Regions from separate parts of the Curtobacterium sp. BH-2-1-1 genome, predicted to be linked through region 2. Evidence: predicted binding sites of a transcription regulator. Region 2 holds the regulator's gene; the other holds the start of a gene.
What was found. Region 2 encodes HrcA, which represses chaperone genes, less so after heat shock. Its sites were predicted from a motif close to TTNGCACTCGNNNNNNNCGAGTGCNAA; they were not measured.
Positions count from the first base shown of each region.

Region 1: a site for HrcA is predicted at 1,600-1,626, ahead of groL (chaperonin GroEL). Genes of this name have one in related genera too.

Region 1 covers NZ_CP017580.1:2,166,566-2,170,978, forward strand. Annotated here, with positions in the region: gene BJK06_RS10310 (DUF2332 family protein) at 1-52, shown strand, start outside; gene BJK06_RS10315 (DUF3263 domain-containing protein) at 149-445, shown strand; gene BJK06_RS10320 (LytR C-terminal domain-containing protein) at 442-1,023, shown strand; gene BJK06_RS10325 (cold-shock protein) at 1,227-1,430, shown strand; gene groL (chaperonin GroEL) at 1,669-3,288, shown strand; gene BJK06_RS10335 (endonuclease domain-containing protein) at 3,466-4,413, shown strand, end outside.
Region 2 covers NZ_CP017580.1:3,336,381-3,340,793, forward strand. Annotated here, with positions in the region: gene BJK06_RS15800 (HAD family hydrolase) at 1-606, opposite strand, end outside; gene hemW (radical SAM family heme chaperone HemW) at 635-1,852, shown strand; gene BJK06_RS15810 (DUF4870 domain-containing protein) at 1,854-2,243, opposite strand; gene hrcA (heat-inducible transcriptional repressor HrcA) at 2,352-3,368, shown strand; gene dnaJ (molecular chaperone DnaJ) at 3,497-4,413, shown strand, end outside.

The sequences.
Region 1 (4,413 bases), 1.2 Mb from region 2:
CTCGGACCCGTTCGGGGTCCGCGTCCGGTGGTTGGCCGATCCGAACCTGTGACCGGTCTTCGCGACAGTCCAGCGGCGTGCCAGGGTGCGGATGACCTCCACCCCTACGATGTGCGAGACCCGTTCCCCCACCGTGATCGGAACCGCAGTGACCGCCACACCCGTCGAGCTCGACGAGCTCGCCAAGCACGTGCTCGCGTTCGAGCACGACCGGGCACGGCACGACCGCACGAAGGAAGCGGAGATCCGGGTCGAGTTCGACATGTCGCCCGCTCGGTACTACCAGGTGCTGAACCGTGTGATCGACTCGCCCGCGGCGCTCGCGTACGACCCGCAGCTGGTCTCCCGGCTGCAGCGGCTCCGGTACGCGCGCACCAGTGCCCGGGCGGCGCGCAGCTTCGTCGCGCCCGGTGCAGCTCCCGAAGGACGTGAAGAGGAACGATGACGACGAGATACCCCCGAGACCGGTTCGACGACGTCGCCGACGGCCCCCGGGTCGGGGCGCACCGCGGTGCGCAGCGGCGTGGGCGCGGGTGGATCGCGTTCGCGTGGGCGGCGCTCGCCACCGGTGTCATCGTGGGGGTCTGCGTCGTCGCGCTCGCGCTCCTGAACGGCAGCTACTCGTTCACCGGCTCGGCATCGCCGTCGGCTTCGGCCTCGGCGTCGGCGTCCGCATCGGCGGCGCCGTCGTCGTCCGCGTCCTCGTCGGCGTCGCAGGCACCGGCCGCGGGGACCCCGGCCGACCAGGGTGCGACGACGCTCGTCGTGCTGAACGGCACGTCGACGACCGGCCTCGCGGCGAAGGGCAGCGCGGCGCTGACCTCGGCCGGGTGGAAGGTGACGTCGACGGGGGACGCCGGCACGACCGGGGCGACCTCGACGATCGTGTACTACCAGCAGGCCGCCCAGGCCGCCGTCGCGCAGGGCATCGCGAAGTCGCTGGGCACGACCGCGGTGCAGCAGTCGGCGGCGTTCCCGAACGCCGACATCAGCGTCGTGCTCGGCGCGGACTACGCCGGCTGATCGTTCCCGGCGCATTCCTGGTCGCGTTCTCCGGTTGGTGATGCGTGCATTTGTGACGGCCGTGTTTCGAGCACGTTGATTCTTGTCGGAATCGACGTGAAACAACGTCACACCTCTTGCCCTGTCGGCATTGTTCGGTAAGAGTCTCCCCAAGACGGCGACTACGCCGTCCGCACCAGCACCACCGCAGGGAGCAAGAGATCATGGCCAACGGAACCGTGAAGTGGTTCAACGCCGAGAAGGGCTTCGGCTTCATCACCGTCGATGGAGGGGGCCAGGACGTGTTCGTGCACTACTCGGCAATCGACATGTCGGGGTACAAGGTCCTCGAGGAGGGCCAGGCAGTGACGTTCGACGTCGGCACCGGGTCGAAGGGGCCGCAGGCCGAATCGGTCCGTCCCGCCTGACCCGGCAACCACCTCGCGAACGCGCCGTCCCGTCCGGGGCGGCGCGTTCGTCCGTGTGCGGCGACCGGCGTTCGTCGCTTCGGTCCCTCGTGTCGGTGCGTGTCCTGGGAACTCGACCCGCGCCTCCTGGCGGTGTTGCACTCGACCCCTGCGAGTGCCAGAATCGGCGTTGGCACTCGCTCACGCTGAGTGCCAGCACGACCCCCATGACGACGTCCGGGAGGGACGAGAAACTCACATGGCTAAGATCATTGCTTTCGACGAGGAGGCCCGCCGTGGCCTCGAGCGCGGCCTGAACATCCTGGCTGACGCCGTGAAGGTGACGCTCGGCCCGCGCGGCCGCAACGTCGTCCTCGAGAAGAAGTGGGGCGCCCCCACGATCACGAACGACGGTGTCTCCATCGCCAAGGAGATCGAGCTCGACGACCCGTACGAGAAGATCGGTGCGGAGCTCGTCAAGGAGGTCGCCAAGAAGACCGACGACGTCGCCGGTGACGGCACGACCACCGCGACCGTCCTCGCCCAGGCCCTCGTCCGCGAAGGCCTCCGCAACGTCGCCGCCGGTGCCGACCCCGTGTCGCTCAAGCGCGGCATCGAGAAGGCCGTCGCCGCCGTTTCCGACCAGCTCCTCGCCAACGCGAAGGACATCGAGACCAAGGACCAGATCGCCGCGACCGCGTCGATCTCGGCCGCTGACCCGACCATCGGCGCGCTCATCGCCGAGGCCATCGACAAGGTCGGCAAGGAAGGTGTCGTCACCGTCGAGGAGTCGAACACCTTCGGCACCGAGCTCGAGCTCACCGAGGGCATGCGCTTCGACAAGGGCTACCTGTCGCAGTACTTCGTGACCGACCCCGAGCGTCAGGAAGCCGTCTTCGAGGACGCCTACATCCTGATCGTCAACTCGAAGATCTCGAACATCAAGGACCTCCTGCCGGTCGTCGACAAGGTGATCCAGGCGGGCAAGCAGCTCCTGATCATCGCCGAGGACGTCGACGGCGAGGCCCTGGCCACGCTCGTCGTGAACAAGATCCGCGGCATCTTCAAGTCCGTCGCCGTCAAGGCCCCGGGCTTCGGCGACCGTCGCAAGGCCATGCTGCAGGACATCGCGATCCTCACCGGCGGCCAGGTCATCTCGGAAGAGGTCGGCCTCAAGCTCGAGAACGCGACGCTCGACCTGCTCGGCAAGGCCCGCAAGGTCATCATCACCAAGGACGAGACGACCATCGTCGAGGGTGCCGGTGACGAGGAGCAGATCGCGGGCCGCGTCCGCCAGATCCGCTCCGAGATCGAGGCGACCGACTCCGACTACGACCGCGAGAAGCTCCAGGAGCGCCTCGCGAAGCTCGCCGGTGGCGTGGCCGTCATCAAGGCCGGTGCCGCGACCGAGGTCGAGCTCAAGGAGCGCAAGCACCGCATCGAGGACGCCGTCCGCAACGCGAAGGCCGCTGTCGAAGAGGGCATCGTCGCCGGTGGTGGCGTCGCCCTCATCCAGGCGTCCGTCGTGCTCGACACCCTCGAGCTCGAGGGCGACGAGGCGACCGGTGCGAACATCGTCCGCGTCGCGATCGACGCGCCGCTCAAGCAGATCGCGCTGAACGCCGGTCTCGAGCCGGGTGTCGTCGCCGCCAAGGTCCGCGAGCTCGAGTCGGGTCACGGCCTCAACGCCGCGACCGGTGAGTACGTCGATCTCGTCGCCGCGGGCATCATCGACCCGGCCAAGGTCACGCGCTCGGCGCTGCAGAACGCTGCGTCGATCGCCGGTCTGTTCCTCACGACCGAGGCCGTCGTCGCCGACAAGCCCGAGCGCACCCCTGCTGCTCCGGCCGGCGACCCGACGGGTGGCATGGACTTCTAAGCAGTCCTGACGGAAGGGCCTCGCACGCTGCGCGTGCGGGGCCCTTCCGCGTGCGGGGGGGGGGGGGGGCGGCGCCGGCGGGGGCTGGGGGCGGGCGGGGCCGCCGAGCGGGCGGAAGACGTCACGCTCGCCGATTCCTGGCGGCACCTACCGCCCGCTCCGCGAACCACGCGCGGCGTGTTCTGCCCGCTCAGTCCCGAGACTGTTCCCGCACAGGAGGCGCGGCTCGGCAGTTCTCCACAGGTCGCCTCCCGAAGATCCTCCGTTGGGCACCTCTTGGCGACGATGGTGCGCATGCGCGACGCACGTCCCCTTCCGGTTCCGTTCCAGTACGCCCCGTTCCGCGTTCGGGACGCGCTTGCGCGGGACATCCCCGCGGGTCGACTCCGGCGCCGTGACCTCGAGTCGCCCGTCCACGGTGTGCGCGCTCGTGCCGGTTCGACCGTCAGTCGGATCGACGCGATCGCGGTGGTGCTCCGACCCGACCAGCACTTCAGCCACACCAGTGCGGCGTCGATCTGGGGCGCACCGTTGCCGTCGGCTGCTCGCAACGGCCCGGTGCACGTCACCTCGGCGTCGGACAACGCCATGCGGCGCACCGGAGTGGTGGGGCACCGGTCGGCATCGACGGACGTCCGACTGCACTGTGGCAAACGGGTGAGCGCACCGGCGCAGATGTGGTTCGAGTGTGCCTCGCTGCTCGAACTCGCCGACCTGGTGGTGATCGGTGATCACCTCGTCGGTCGGAGCGGACTCGCGACCATCGATGAGCTCGCCGAGGCGATCCGTGCTGGGGCACGAGCATCTCGGATGGCGCGTGCTGCACTGGAGTTGATCCGCGTCGGAGCGGAGTCAGCGATGGAGACCCGCGTCCGTCTCGCCGTCGTCGACGCGGGGTTCCCCGAGCCGCAGCTCAACATCGACGTCCTCGACGGTGCTGGCAAGTTCCTCGGACGCGTCGACATGGCCTGGCCGGAGTACCGCATCGCCCTCGAGTACGACGGTGACCACCACCGGGAGCGCGAGACCTTCCACCACGACCAGCGTCGCCGGAACGGCTTCGAGGTGAACGGCTGGCTCGTGATCCACGTCACCGCTGCCGATGCCGCTCGTCCAGCGGTCATG
Region 2 (4,413 bases):
GGCGCGGAGCGCGTCGACGTCGAACACACCGGTCGCCACCGCCAGGAACGGGATCCCGACGGCCTCGGCCGCCTCGCCGTCCCGCGGGGTGTCCCCGACGATGACGGCCCGGGTGCCCGCGAGGGCCTCGGCAGCACGCGCGGTCACTCCGCTGCGCTCGACCTCGGCGTCCCCGAAGTACGAGTGCTCCCAGTCGAACGCGTCGACGTCGAACCCGGCGCCCTGCAGCTTCACGCGGGCACGGTAGGGGGAGTTGCCGGTCAGCAGTCCGTTGCGCCAGCCGAGCTCGGCGAACCGTCGGACGAGGGCGATCGCACCCGGAGCCGGGCTCCGGTGGTCGCCGGACACGTGCCGTTCCTCGGTCAGGTCGTGCAGGTGGCGGCTCACGGTGGGGATGAGCGAGTCGTCCAGGTCGTGGGCCCGGACGTGCTCGGCGATGAGCCCGGCGTCGGTGCGGCCGTGCTGGTGTCCGACGCGGAGGACGAGGTCGCGACCCACCGCCCGCTCGAGCGCGAGGTGGTAGAGGTTGCCCGGCGAGGAGGCGTTCATCACGAGGGTGCCGTCGATGTCCCACAGCACCGTGGTGGGGACGGGGTGGTGCTCCATGTCTCCATCATGACGGACAATGGAGTCCATGCCGAGTGCTCTCCCGATCGCCGATCCCGCACCAGCGGACGGGCTGCTCTCGCCCGCGGCGTCCGCGGGTGACGTCCCGTTCGGCGTGTACGTGCACGTGCCGTTCTGCCGCGTGCGGTGCGGCTACTGCGACTTCAACACCTACACGGCGTCCGAGCTCCGCGGGGTCCGGCGGGACGACTACGCCGGGCACGCCGTGCAGGAGATCCGCTTCGCGGCGGACGTCCTCGCCCGCTCCGGCGTCCCGCGGCGCCCGGTGTCGACGGTGTTCTTCGGCGGAGGGACGCCGACGATGCTGCCGGCGTCCGACCTCGTGATGATCCTGCGGGCGATCGACGACACCTGGGGCATCCTGCCCGGGGCCGAGGTCACGACCGAGGCGAACCCGGACTCCGTCGACGAGTCGTCCCTGGCGACGCTGCGCGCCGGTGGGTTCACCCGCGTGAGCTACGGCATGCAGTCCGCGGTGCCGCACGTGCTCGCGACGCTCGACCGGACGCACGACCCCGAGCGCGTGCCGCTCGTCGTGGACGCCGCGAAGCAGCAGGGGCTCGACGTCTCGCTCGACCTCATCTACTCGACGCCGGGCGAGTCCCTCGACGACTGGCGCACCTCGCTCGACGCGGCCCTGGCGTGTGCGCCCGACCACGTCTCGGCGTACTCGCTCATCGTCGAGGACGGCACCGCGATGGGCCGGATGGTCGCACGCGGCGAGCTGCCGGCGCCGGACGACGACCTCGCGGCGGACATGTACGAGCTGGCCGACCAGGTCCTCGGCGACGCCGGGTACTCCTGGTACGAGGTCTCGAACTGGTCCCGCGGCGACCACCACGCGAGCCGGCACAACCTGTCCTACTGGAAGGGCCACGACTGGTGGGGCGTCGGCCCGGGCGCGCACTCCGCGGTCGCCGGCACCCGCTGGTGGAACGTGAAGCACCCGGCCGCGTACGCGAACCGGGTGCTCCAGGGCGAGTCGCCCGCGGCCGGCCGCGAGACCCTCGACGACGAGACCCGGTACGTCGAGCGCGTGCTGCTCGCCGCGCGGGTCCGCGGTGAGCTGGCGACGAGCGAGCTGGGCCAGGAGGCACGGGGCCGGGTCGCCGGCCTCATCGCACGTGGTCTCGTGGACGGGTCGGCCGCGGTGCGGGGACGGATCGAGTTGACCCTGCGGGGTCGCCTGCTCGCGGACGCGGTGGTCCGCGAGCTGCTCGACTGAGCTACTGCTTGATGAACTCGATCGAGAGCGGGTAGCGGTAGAACTGCCCGCGGTTGGCGGCGACGGCGGCCATGATCCCGAAGATGATCGTCAGGATCCCGATCACCGGCAGGAGCACCGCGCCGATCAGCACGATGGTCAAGAGGCCCGCGGCGACGTAGGCGATCGCCATCGTGATGTGGAAGTTCAGTGCCACGCGCGTGTGCTCGCGGATGAAGCCGCCGCGATCGCGCAGGACGAGGTAGGCCACGAGCGGCGCGACGAAGTTGAAGAAGATCCCGCCGATGTGCGTGAGCGTGGCCCAGAGGCGCTGGTCCTCGGGCGACATGGGCTGGGGCGGCTGGTACCCGCCCGGGAACTGGGGGCCACCGGGCTGCTGTCCGTAGGTCATGGCGGAAGCGTACTGGCAGGCGTGTGGAGAAGTCCCGGTCCGTCGGTGGTCGGGCGTAGGATCAGCAGTCGACACGTCCGAGTGCCAGATCGAGTGGAAGGGGTCCGGGTGGTCAGCGAACGCAGCCTCGAGGTCCTCAAGGCCATCGTGCGGGACTACGTCGCGTCACGCGAGCCGGTCGGTTCGAAGACGATCGTCGAGCGACACGCCTTCGGGGTCAGCGCCGCCACGATCCGGAACGACATGGCCCAGCTCGAGGACGAGCAGCTCATCGCGGCACCGCACACCTCGTCCGGTCGCGTCCCCACCGACAAGGGGTACCGCGTCTTCGTCGACCACCTCGCCGGCGCGCGGCCGCTGTCCAGCGCCCAGCGGCACGCGATCGAGACGTTCCTCGGGGCGCCGAACGACCTCGACGAGGTCCTCGGCCGCACGGTCCGGCTGCTCAGCCAGCTCACGAACCAGGTCGCCCTCGTGCAGTACCCCTCGATGGTGCGCGCGCGTGTCCAGCACATCGAGCTCGTCCGCCTCGGCGACAACCGCCTGATGGTCGTGCTCATCACCGACACCGCCCGGGTCGAGCAGCGCGTCGTCGAGACCGACGTGGCGCTCGACGAGGGCTCGCTCACCGAACTCCGCACGGTGGTGAACGGCGCCGGCGTCGGGCTGCTGCTGCAGGACGTCTCGACGGCGCTCCGCGCGGTGCCGCAGCAGATCCGCCCCGACGCCCAACCGCTCGCCGGGGTCGTCGTCGCGACCCTCATCGAGCAGGTCGCCGCCAACCGGCAGGACCGCCTGGTGATGGCCGGTGCGGCGAACCTCGCCAAGAGCGAGCAGGACTTCTCGGGCGGGCTCTTCCCGGTGCTCGAGGCGATCGAGGAACAGGTGACCCTGCTCCGCCTGTTCGGTGAGATGCAGATCGACGACGGCGTCGCGGCGCGCATCGGCGTGGAGAACGCCGAGTACGGGCTCGACGCGACGAGCATCGTCGCCGGCGGGTACCTGGCCGGCGGCGAACTCGCCCGGCTCGGCGTGCTCGGGCCGACCCGGATGGACTACGGCACGAACATGGCCGCCGTGCGCGCCGTCGCACGGTACCTGTCCAAACTCCTGGGTGAACATTGACCAGGTGCCCACGCGCCTGAGCGAGCCGGTCCCGACGGGGCGACCCGCGCCTCCAGGCCCACCGACGACCACCAGAACCGCGGCGACCGCCGCACCCGACCGACCGAACCGAACCGACTGAGGGATACGTGGCAGACCACTACGACGTCCTCGGCGTCCAGAAGGACGCCTCCGATGCCGACATCAAGAAGGCGTACCGCCGTCTGGCGCGCGAACTGCACCCGGACGTGAACCCGAGCCCCGACGCGGCCGAGCGCTTCAAGGACGTGACGCACGCGTACGACGTGCTGAGCGATCCCGAGCAGCGCCGCCGGTACGACGCCGGGCCCCAGGCCGACAGCCCCTTCGGTGGCGGAGCCGGCGGGTTCAGCGACATCTTCGACGCGTTCTTCGGTGGCGGTGGCGCCGGCGGTCGTGGCAACGGCCCGCGCAGCCGTGCCGAGCGCGGACAGGACGCCCTGCTCCGCATCGACGTCGACCTCGACGAGGTCGTCTTCGGTACCCACAAGGACGTCGAGGTCGACACCGCGGTGCTGTGCGAGACGTGCGGCGGTTCCTGCTGCGCGCCGGGCACGAGCGCGCAGACGTGCGACATCTGCGGCGGCACCGGCCACATCCAGCGCCAGGTCCGCTCGCTCCTCGGCAACGTCGTGACGAGCGCGCCCTGCGGCACCTGCCGCGGGTACGGCACCGTCATCCCGAACCCGTGCCCGACGTGCCAGGGCCAGGGACGCGTCCGCGCCCGCCGCACGGTGCCGGTCGACGTCCCCGCCGGGGTCGACTCCGGGCTCCGCCTGCAGATGCCCGGCCAGGGCGAGGTCGGTCCGGCCGGCGGCCCCTCCGGTGACCTCTACCTCGAGATCCGGGTGCGCCACCACGACGTGTTCAGCCGCGACGGGGACGACCTGCTCGCCACGCTCGAGGTCGCGATGACCGACGCCGTGCTCGGGACGACCGCGACGATCGACGGGCTCGACGGCCCGGTCGAGCTCGAGGTCCGGCCGGGTGTGCAGAGCGCCGACGTCCTCGTGATCAAGGACCGCGG